DNA from 2 places in the Streptomyces sp. ITFR-6 genome. Region 1 is predicted to be linked to the other one. Evidence: riboswitches for the same ligand, from Rfam matches in the RefSeq annotation. Region 1 holds a riboswitch; the other holds the start of a gene.
The links. Region 1 has a riboswitch for cobalamin ahead of RLT59_RS05375 (FecCD family ABC transporter permease). Riboswitches for the same ligand answer to the same signal wherever they lie in the genome.
Positions count from the first base shown of each region.

Region 2: it holds a riboswitch for cobalamin, as region 1 does, so the genes downstream of both, metE (5-methyltetrahydropteroyltriglutamate--homocysteine S-methyltransferase) here and RLT59_RS05375 (FecCD family ABC transporter permease) in region 1, are expected to answer to the same signal.

Region 1 is NZ_CP134612.1:1,254,969-1,260,171, reverse strand. Features, by position in the region: gene RLT59_RS05390 (TetR/AcrR family transcriptional regulator) at 11-607, opposite strand; gene RLT59_RS05385 (MFS transporter) at 665-1,981, opposite strand; partial or broken gene RLT59_RS05380 (alpha/beta hydrolase) at 2,070-3,552, opposite strand; cobalamin riboswitch at 3,743-3,889, shown strand; gene RLT59_RS05375 (FecCD family ABC transporter permease) at 3,991-5,100, shown strand; gene RLT59_RS05370 (ABC transporter ATP-binding protein) at 5,100-5,203, shown strand, end outside.
Region 2 is NZ_CP134612.1:7,905,754-7,910,956, forward strand. Features, by position in the region: gene metE (5-methyltetrahydropteroyltriglutamate--homocysteine S-methyltransferase) at 1-2,074, opposite strand, end outside; cobalamin riboswitch at 2,237-2,453, opposite strand; gene RLT59_RS35735 (FUSC family protein) at 2,743-4,254, shown strand; gene RLT59_RS35740 (lactonase family protein) at 4,360-5,203, shown strand, end outside.

The sequences.
Region 1 (5,203 bases):
CGGGCGGCGTTCATGCCTCGGCGGGTGCGCCCGTGGCCGCCGTGATCAGGGCGTTGGCCGCGGCGAGGGAGGCCGCGGCCACGTCTGAGCGGTGGTGGTCCATCAGGGCGGAGATGCCGGCGCCGTCGTAGAGGATCTGGAGCTGGTGGCCCAGGGCGTCGGGGTCGGCGGCGCCCGCCTCGGCGGCGAGACTGGTGAGGAGTCCGCGCATCCAGCCGCGGAAGCTGTCCGCCGCTTCCTGGACCAGTCCGCCGGGGCTGGCCTCGGCGCCGACGCGGATGAACGCGCAGCCGTGGAAGTCGGGCCGGTCGAACTGCCGTCCCTGGGACTCGAAGACCGCGAGCATCTGCTCGCGGGGCGTGTCGTGCTCCGCGACGGCCCGGGTGATCCGGTCGGCGGTGGCCGTGTGCCGGGTGTCGAGGTAGGCCCGGACGAGCTGCTCCTTGCCGCCGAACGTGTTGTACAGCGACGCCTTGGCCACGCCCGCGTGCTCGATGACCCGGTCGATTCCGACGCTCTGCACGCCCTCGGCGTAGAAGAGTTCGTCGGCGGCGGCGAGCAGGCGCTCGCGCGCCGACGGCTTCGCGGTGCTCGGGACACTCGCCATGACGTTCACTCCTTCAGACAGATCTGTCTATATTATGCCCCGGTCCGAGGCCGCCCCTCAGGCGCTGCCGCCGATCCGCCCGCCCGGCAGGACCGCCGCCCCGTCCCGGCCGCCGCGCACCAGCCCGAGCAGCGCGAACGCCGCGAGGACGATCACGGCGACGCCGTACTCCTGCGCGGTGGCGGCGAGTCCGCCCGCGTGGACGACGAGGAACCCGGCGATCACGGTGGGCGCGCCCATCCCCAGATAGGAGACGACGAAGAGCAGGGACAGCACCCCGGAACTCTCGTGCGGCCGGGCCAGCGGCATGACCGTGCGGATGCCGCCCTGGAAGCCGCTGCCGAAGCCGACGCCCGCGAGGGCGGTGCCGGCGAAGAAGCCGGTGGGGGAGGAGCCGCGGATCGAGGCGAGGGTGAGGGCCACCCCGGCGATCAGCGCGAGGATGCCGGTGAGCATCACCGTCCGGGTCGCCGCCTTGCGCAGGACCAGTACGGAGACGGCGGCCACCCCGGCGAGCACGAACAGGCTCAGCCCGCCCAGTACTTCGGACCCGGAACCGGTCAGCCGGCGTGCGAGGGACGGGCCGAGCGACCCGTACAGTCCGGCCAGCGCCCAGACGGCGAACAGCACCGGCGCGGTCACCAGCATCGGGCGGCGTACGGCACGCGGCAGCTTGATCTCCGGCGCCAGGCTCGCCAGCGCCCCCGGCTTGCGGGTCACCGTCTCCGTCATCAGGGCGACGGCGACGGCCTGGAGCACGAAGACCACCAGCAGCCCGAGGTAGACCAGATGCGTGGGTGCGGGGAGGAACTGGACGACGAGCCCGGAGACCAGCGCGCCGGTCGCCGTGCCGATGCCCGGGGCGACCGCGTTGGTGATCGTGCCGCGCGGCCGGTCGATGTCCATCATCCCGGCGCCGATCGCGCCGAGCGCCGCACCGGTCGACAGACCCTGCGCGATCCGGCCGACCATCAGCGCAGGCACCCCGTCGGCGGTGGCGAACACGACCATGGAGAGGGCCTGCGCCGCCAGCGCGGCCAGCAGCACCGGCCGCCTGCCGACATGGTCGGAGAGCTTGCCCATGATGAGCAGCCCGAGCAGCACGGCCACCGCGTAGACGCCGAAGACCACGGTGGTGGTGATCGGGTCGAAGCCCCATTCCGCCTGGTAGACCGCGTAGAGCGGAGTCGGTGCGCTGGAGGCCGCCAGGAACGAGATGGTGATCGAGGCGAGTACGTACAGCGCCACGTTCGGCGGCAGCCGCCGGCCCCGAGTGGATATGGCAGCGGGTATGGCAGCGGATCCGGGGCCGGCGGGCGCCGCGTCCGGCGTGCGGGCCGGTTTGGACATCGGGACGACCGAGGGATTCGTCATGACCATTCCCGTCCAGAGCATTGGGTAGACCTGTCTGTCTAGTTCCTCGCAATAGATTAGACAGACAGGTCTACTCAGGTCAAACGCGTCACGGCACGGCGGGGCAGCTGGTGCCCCGCGCCGGGACCACCAGGTCGGTCAGGTAGCCGTTCACGGTGTCCTCCATGCACGGGCCGCTGGTGACGCTGCCGTGCCCCTGGCCCTCGTGGGTGAGGAGCCCGCCGCCGCGGCCCAGCTGCCGCGCCACCGACACCGCCCACGGGTAGCCGGTGGCGGGGTCGTGCAGGGCGTTGGACAGCAGGACGGGCGGAGCGCCGGGTGCGTCCAGGCGGTGCTGCGGGTTGGCGGTCGGCGCGCCCAGACACGCCGCCACCATGTGGATCGGCAGCAGGTGGGGCAGGTCCGGCGCGGTCGCGTTCATCGTGGCGACGAGCGAGGCGTACTCCCGGTAGTCACGCACCGGCAGCCGCCAGTCCGAGCAGAAGACCGGGGGTGGCCGGCGGCAGCGGCGCCGTCCCGGTGGGCGACGCCGGCAGCGGCTCGCTCGCGTCCATCCCCGCGATCCCCGTGGCCAGGCCCGCGTAGTCGGCCTCGTAGAAACTCCGGAACGCGTACGAGTTGACCAGATCCGAGGACGACAGCGAGGTCCCCGGTTTCGCCGGGTCCGCCAGCTCGCCGCGCGCGGCGCGGGCCAGCAGGCCCTGCCAGACGGCGCGGACGTCACGGCCGTGCAGGGCGCAGTCCGCCGCACCCTCGCACCACTTCACGAACTCCTGGAACGAGTCCTGCGCCGCGGCCGCCTCCGAGCGCAGGAATTCGCGGGTGGCCGCGACGCTGTGGTCCGTCACGCTCTCCAGCACCATCGCGCGCACGCGCCGCGGGTAGGCCTCGGCGTACTGGGCGCCGAGCAGCGTGCCGTACGAGCTGCCGTGGAAGGTCAGTCTCCGCTCGCCGAGCGCGGCTCACAGGGCGTCCAGGTCCCGGACCGTCTGCCCGGTGTCGAGGTGCTCGAACACCGGGCCGGTACGGGCCCGGCAGTCGGCGCGGAGCCGTCTGTTGTACGCCAGGGTGGCGTCGAAGTCCGCCTGGCTCTCCAGCTCGGGCGACGGCCGCTCGGCAAGCAGTTCACCGGAGCAGGTCACCGGGTTGCTGCCGCCCACGCCGCGCGGGTCGAAGCTGACGATGTCGAACCTGCGGCGGACCTCGGGGCTGAACCGGCTGATCCCGCCCACCACCCTCTCCACACCCGAGTCGCCCGGCCCGCCGGGGCCGAACACCATGGAGCCGACGCGCGCCCCGGGCTCTGTGGCCTTGCGGCGGGCCACGGCCAGATCGAGTCTCGGCCCGTCCGGGTGGTCCCAGTCGACCGGCACGGAGAGCGCGGCGCACTCGGCTCCCGGGTCCGCCGGGACGTCACACGGTGCCCACCGAAGGGCAGCTGTCGCGGGCGGCGACGCGTGGACCGAGGGAGCGGCGGCGAGGCCGGTGGCGGCGGCCGTGGCAGCCGCCACAGCCGTGGCCGTGCCCCGTGCGGCGATGAGCCGTAGTGCGGATCTGCCCCTGAACGGCATAGATCCTCCTTGCGAAGAGAGCGGTTGTGTCAGGCGTGCGGGCCCGGCCGGGGCATCCGCCGTCACGCTAGGTGCTCCGGCGCCCGTGCGGTGCTCCCGTCAGGGGCTTCTCCGGGGCGGGTCAGGGGCTGTTCAGGGGCCACTCGGGGGTGCTCGGGGGGTGCTCCGGGGCGCTCGGGACTCAGGGGCGAAAGGGAGAGCACGGTGCCGTACCCGTAAGCTGCTCACGCCCCGCGGGGGAAGTCCGGTCGAATTCCGGCGCTGACCCGCAACGGTAGGCGGAGCCGTCCCCATGGCTCCGCAAGCCCGATTACCCGCGGCGGTGAAGGCTCCTGTCAATTCGCCGTGGACTGCGAGAGGTGCTGCACAGGGCGCTTCGCGTCCGGGCCGCTCCTTCGATCGTGCAGGTGCACGGCCTGAGGTGAAAGCGATCCGACCGTGGTCACTCCCCTCGAACGCATACCCGCCCCGCCCTCGCGCGCGGCGCGCGCCGGTGGCGGGCCCGCTCCTCCCCGGCGCGTACCCCTGTCCCTGCTGGTGATCACGCTGTGTGCCCTGCTGCCGCTCTCCCTGGTCTGCGGCGCCGGAATCGGGGCCTCGGGGATCTCCTGGGGAGAGGTGTCGCGCTATCTGTGGGCAGGCCTGACGGGACAGCGGATCGCTCCCGGTGAAGTCGCCGGGTACACCATCGTGTGGGAGCTGCGCTTTCCGCGAGCCGTACTGGCCGCGGTCGTCGGAGCCGGCCTGTCCGCCATCGGCGTCGCGGTCCAGGCCATGGTCCGCAACGCCCTGGCCGACCCGTTCGTGCTCGGCATCTCCTCCGGCGCGGCCGTCGGTGCGAACGCCGTCCTCATCTTCGGGGTCTTCGGCGCCTTCGGTGTCTGGGCGCTGTCCACAGCGGCGTTCCTCGCCGCGCTCCTCGCGATGATGCTCGTATACGCGGTCGCCAGCACCGCGCGCGGACTGACCCCGCTGCGCCTGGTCCTGACGGGCACGGCCATGTACTACGGCTTCTCGGCCATCACGACGTTCATGGTGTTCGCCGCGGAGCGGGGCGAGGCCGCCCGCTCCGCGATGATGTGGATGCTGGGCAGCCTCGGGGGCGCCACCTGGTCCTCCGTGCCGATTGCCGCGGGCGCCACGATCGGCGGCCTCGCCCACCTCTGGTGGTCGGCGCGCCGGCTCAATGCCCTGGCGATGGGTGACGAGACCGCCGCCGCCCTGGGAGTGAATGCGGGCAGGCTGCGCAAGGAACTGTTCCTGGTCTCCGCCGCGGTCACCGGGGCGCTGGTCGCGGTGAGCGGCGCGATCGGCTTCGTCGGGCTGATGGTCCCGCACGCCGCGCGCATGCTGGTCGGCGCGGACCACCGCCGTCTGCTGGCCGTCGCACCGCTCGCGGGGGCCGTCCTGCTGATCTGGGTGGACATCCTCTCGCGCGTGCTGCTCGCCCCGGCGGAACTGCCGCTCGGCGTGCTGACCGCGATGATCGGCGTGCCGTGCTTCATCCTCCTCATGCGCCGCCGCTCCTACACCTTCGGGGGTGCGTGATGCGGATCGATATCGACGCGCTGACGGTCGAGATCGCCGGCGCGCGGCTGGTGGAGGACGTCACGCTGCGAGCGGGCGACGCCCGGCTCGTCGGACTGGTGGG
Region 2 (5,203 bases), 6.7 Mb from region 1:
GTTCGCGGGCGACCTGCATGTGCGAGCGGGCGGCCTCCAGGCTGATGACGTCGGCGTCCAGGTCGTCGATGGCCTGGACGATGTCACCGAACTCCGCGTAGCACATGTGGGTGTGGATCTGGGTGTCCGGCCGTACCCCGCTGGTGGTCAGGCGGAACGACTCGGTGGCCCATTCCAGGTACCCGGCGTGGTCCGCCGCCCGCAGGGGGAGTGTCTCGCGCAGGGCGGGCTCGTCGACCTGGATCACCGAAGTGCCCCCCGCCTCCAGGTCGTCGACCTCGTCGCGCAGCGCGAGCGCGACCTGGCGCGCGGTGTCACCGAGCGGCTGGTCGTCGCGGACGAAGGACCAGGCCAGCATGGTCACCGGGCCGGTGAGCATGCCCTTGACCGGGCGCCCGGTGAGCGACTGGGCATACGAGGTCCAGCGCACCGTCATCGGCTCCGGGCGGGAGATGTCGCCCGCGAGCACCGGCGGCCGGACGTAACGCGTGCCGTAGGACTGGACCCAGCCGTGCTGGGTGGCGAGGTAACCGGTGAGCTGCTCGGCGAAGTACTGCACCATGTCGTTGCGTTCGGGCTCGCCGTGCACCAGGACGTCGATGCCGGTCTTCTCCTGGAAGGCGATGACCTCACCGATCTCGGCCCTGATCCGCTCCTCGTAGCCCGCCGTGTCGATCCGTCCCGCGCGCAGGTCGGCGCGGACGGTACGCAGTTCGCTCGTCTGCGGGAACGAGCCGATGGTGGTCGTCGGCAGCAGCGGCAGCCCGAGGTGGGCCCGCTGGGCGGCGGCGCGTTCGGTGTACGGCTGGGAGCGGCGGCCGTCGGCGTCCGTGACGGCCGCGGTCCTGGCCCGGACGGCGGGGTCGTGGGTGATCGGGGAGTCGGCGCGGGACGCGAGGTCGGCGCGGTTGGCGGCGATCTCGGCGGTGATCGCGCCGGTGCCCAGGGTCAGTCCCTTCGCGAGCGTGACGATCTCGGCGGTCTTCTGCTCCGCGAAGGCGAGCCAGCGCAGGATCCGCGGGTCGATGTCCCGCTCCGGCGCGGTGTCGAGCGGGACGTGCAGCAGGGAGCAGGACGCCGCCACGTCCACCCGGTCCGCGAGGCCGAGGAGGGTGGCGAGGGTGGCTAGGGACTTCTCGTAGTCGTTGATCCAGATGTTGCGGCCGTTGACGACACCCGCGACGAGGCGCTTGCCGGGAAGCCCGCCGGCGGCGGCGAGGTCTTCTAGGTTGGCTGCGGCGGCATCGGTGAAGTCCAGTGCCAGACCCTCTACCGGGGCCTTCGCCAGGACGGGGAGTGCCTCACCGAGCCGCCCGAAGTAGGAGGCGACGAGCAGCCTGGGCCGGTCGGTGAGGCCGCCGAGGTCGCGGTAGGCGCGGGCGGCGGCGTTCAGCTCGGCCGGGCTGCGGTCCTGGACCAGGGCGGGTTCGTCGATCTGCACCCACTCCGCGCCGGCGGCACGCAGATCTGCGAGGACCTCCGCGTACACCGGCAGCAGCCGGCCCAGCAGGGTGAGCGGCTCGAAGCCGGCGGCCACCCCGGGGGCGGGCTTGGCCAGCAGCAGGTAGCTGACCGGGCCGACGAGCACCGGCCGGGCGGTGTGCCCGAGCGCGACGGCCTCCCTGAGCTCGGTGACCTGCTTGGTGGAGTCGGCGGTGAAGACGGTGTCAGGACCGAGCTCGGGGACGAGGTAGTGGTAGTTGGTGTCGAACCACTTGGTCATCTCCAGCGGTGCCACGTCCTGGGTGCCGCGAGCCATCGCGAAGTACCCGTCGAGCGCGTCGGCGGCGACGGCCGCACGGTGCCGCTGGGGGACCGCGCCGACCATGACGCTGGTGTCCAGGACGTGGTCGTAGTACGAGAAATCGCCGGTCGGGACCTCATGGACGCCGACGTCCGCCAGCTGCTTCCAGTTGGACCGGCGCAGTTCTGCCGCCGTCTCCCGGAGGGCACCGGCGCTGACGCGGCCCTTCCAGTACCCCTCGACGGCCTTCTTCAGTTCCCGGTTCCGGCCCTGTCGGGGGTAGCCGTACACGGTGGCTCGTGCTGCCGCGGCTGCGGGCTTGGGTGTCACGGAAATCTCCTTCGCGAGATGACTCCTGAACATCCCGGAGACGGGACACGGACGCGAAGGGATGACGGACCGGACGGATATCGCACACGCCTCGGCGCGGATTCTCCGTCTGACACGCACGCCGACCCGCCCACGAGGTCACCGGGATATCCGCATCCGAGGGTTCGGGTGCGGGCAACGGGCAGGTCTTCGGACTCGTGGGCGCGTCTGCCGGAGCAGACTCCTACTGGCCGTCGCTTCCCGGATCCGAACGGATCCAGTGCGTATGACGGCGGTCGTTCCCACTTACCGCTGCGGGGCAGTCCCGGAATCACACCGGGTTCCCTCTTGCGACGCGCCTGCCTGGCGGACAGGGCGAACCAGCTGCACCGGTCAGCCTAGGGGGTGGACCGCCTCCGTGGCACCGCTGTTCACATTCCGGGATCCGGAAGGGGCGGACGGCGGTGCTCCCGGGCCTCCTGGTCCTCGCGCTGGTCCGTTGGCTCTGCCGTGGTCAGGCAGGATGCGGTATCGCTGGGCCATTGGTACATAGAGATGGGGTCGAGTTGAACCATTAGCTCCCCAGGTGTTGAGATAGTGGAGTCAATGGCGCTGCGGGTCCCTCTGGGATCTCTGTGGCGCCTTTCTCATGTCTGCGCTGGTGTCATGCGCGAAAGGGGCGAGGCGACTTGCTGAAGAGGGCGTTCGTCGCACACGATCCCGGACGGATCCGGCTGCGGTTCGCATCCCGGGCCGTGCTCGGCATCGGGCTCGCCGTCACGCTGTGCGGGGCGGCGGGGCACTCGCTGGTGGCGGCCATCACGGGGGGCCTGGCCGCGCTGCTCGCCCTCTTCACGGTGACCGACCCGACGGTGCGCGGACAGGCCACGACGACCGCGCTGCTCCCCGTCGTCGGCCTCCCGGTGCTCACGCTCGCCGCCGTGCTGCACGACGTGCCCGTCGCCCGCGACCTGGCTTTCCTCGCCGTCGTCGGCGCGGGGGTGTACGCGCGGCGGTGGGGGCCGCGCGGGCACTCGCTGGGCGTATTCGCCTTCATGGCCTACTTCTCCGCCCAGTTCCTGCACACCGTGCCCGGCCAGCTGCCCGAGTTGTACGCCGCGGTGCTGCTGTCGCTCCTCGCGTCGTCCTTGGTCCGGTTCGGGGCGTGGTGCTACGAGCGCCGGATCGCGGCGCCGGTGACGGTCGGCCTTCCCCCGGGAGCGGCGGGGCTGCGGCGGATCACGACGCGGCAGGCCGTACAGGCGACCCTGGGCGCGGGATTCGCGCTCGCGGTGGGGCAGCTGCTTTCCGACCAGCGCTGGTACTGGGCGGTCGGCGCCACCTGGTGGGTGTTCGTGGCCACGACCTCGCGCGGCGAGACGGTCGTGCGCGGGTTCAGACGGTTCCTGGGGACCTTGCTCGGCATCGGGCTGGGCTTCGCCGTGGCCGTGCCGCTGCACCACGAGCCGGTCGCGGCCGCCGCTGTCGTGGCGGTGGGCGTGTTCGGGATCTTCTACACCGCCGCCGTCTCCTACACCTGGATGATGCTGGCCGTCACCGTGATGGCGAGCATGCTGTACGGGCTGCTCGGCGTGCTCGACGCGGGACTTCTCGTACTCCGGGTCACCGAGACGGGGGCCGGTGCGCTCGGTGCCGTACTCGCGGTGCTGTTCGTGCTGCCGGTGACCACGCACTCGGTGACCGAGGCCTGGGTGGAGCGGGCGCTGCGGTGCGTGCACACCTGTACGGCGGAGGCCGCTGCCCGGCTCGCGGGAAGCGAGGACGCCGACCCGCCCCGGCACGTTGCCGAGCTGGAGGCGATCCTCGGCCGGGTACGGCTGTCGCTGGCGCCGCTGGTGCATCCGCTCAACCCGGTGAGGGCCCGCAAGGCGCGGGCGCGTCAGGTCCTCGCACTGCTCGACGACTGCGCGCGCGAGGTGCGCGGACTGGCCTCCGTCGCCGCCGATCCGGAGGCCTCGCACGACGCCCGGCTCGCCGCCGCCTGCTGGCGCGTCGAGAGCGCGGTGGAAGCGCTGACGGCTCCCGAGCGGCCGGCCCGTACCCCGCTCGCCGCGGGAAGTCCGGCGCACGCCGCGGAGACGGAACCCGCCCTCGCCCACCTGCACGGCCTGGAGCGGGCGCTGGTCGAACTGGCCGCGCCGCTGCACAGCCCGCCGAGGGCCCCGCTCGCCGCCGCCTGATACCCGCACCCTTTGGTCCAGACCACCTGCCGCACTGCTACCGTCGCCGCGGAAGATCGCGACGGTCCCCACTGTCGCGATCAGTCGGCGGAGAGAGGCAGTGCGGTGGACAGCAGCAACGGTGCCGGACGGGCATTCATCGGGTCCTTCACCTCGGCGGGCGGGCGGGGCATCACCGTCGCCGCCGTCGACCAGGAGACCGGGGCGCTCACCGTCCTCGGCGCGACGGATTCCGTGCCCAACCCCTCCTACCTGGTACTGGGCCGGGGCGGGGGCCCCGACGGTGCGGTCCTGTACGCGGTCAGCGAGACCGAGCCGGGAGCGGCCGCGGCGCTCGACGTCACCCAGGACACGCCCCGGCCGATCGGCGCCCTCCAGCCGGTGGACGGGGATGCCCCCACCCACCTCGCCCTCGCGGGCGGCCGGCTGCTGACCGCCAACTACGGCTCCGGCAGCGTCACCGTGCTGCCCGTGGGCGCGGACGGTTCACTGGGCGCCCCCGACAGCGTGCTCCAGCACGAGGGAAGCGGTCCGGACGCCACCCGGCAGGAGGGCCCGCATGCCCACCAGGTGCTCCCCGACCCCTCGGGGAACTGGGTGCTCAGCGTCGACCTCGGCACCGATTCGGTACGGATCCGCGCGCTCGACGCGGAGACCGGCGCGCCGCGCCCGCACGGCGAGACGGCGCTGCGGCCGGGTACCGGACCGCGCCATCTCGCCTTCCACCCCGACGGTGCGCACGCCTATGTGCTGAACGAGCTCGAACCCACGGTCACCGTGTGCCGGTGGGACGCCGCAGCCGGAGTCCTCGAAGCGGTCGACGAGACGTCCCTGCTGCCCGTGGAGGCCACCGGGGACGGCGCCGCGGCGAGCTACGCGTCCGAGGTCGTCGTCTCGCACGACGGCCGGTTCCTCTGGGCGGCCAACCGCGGACACGACAGCATCTCGG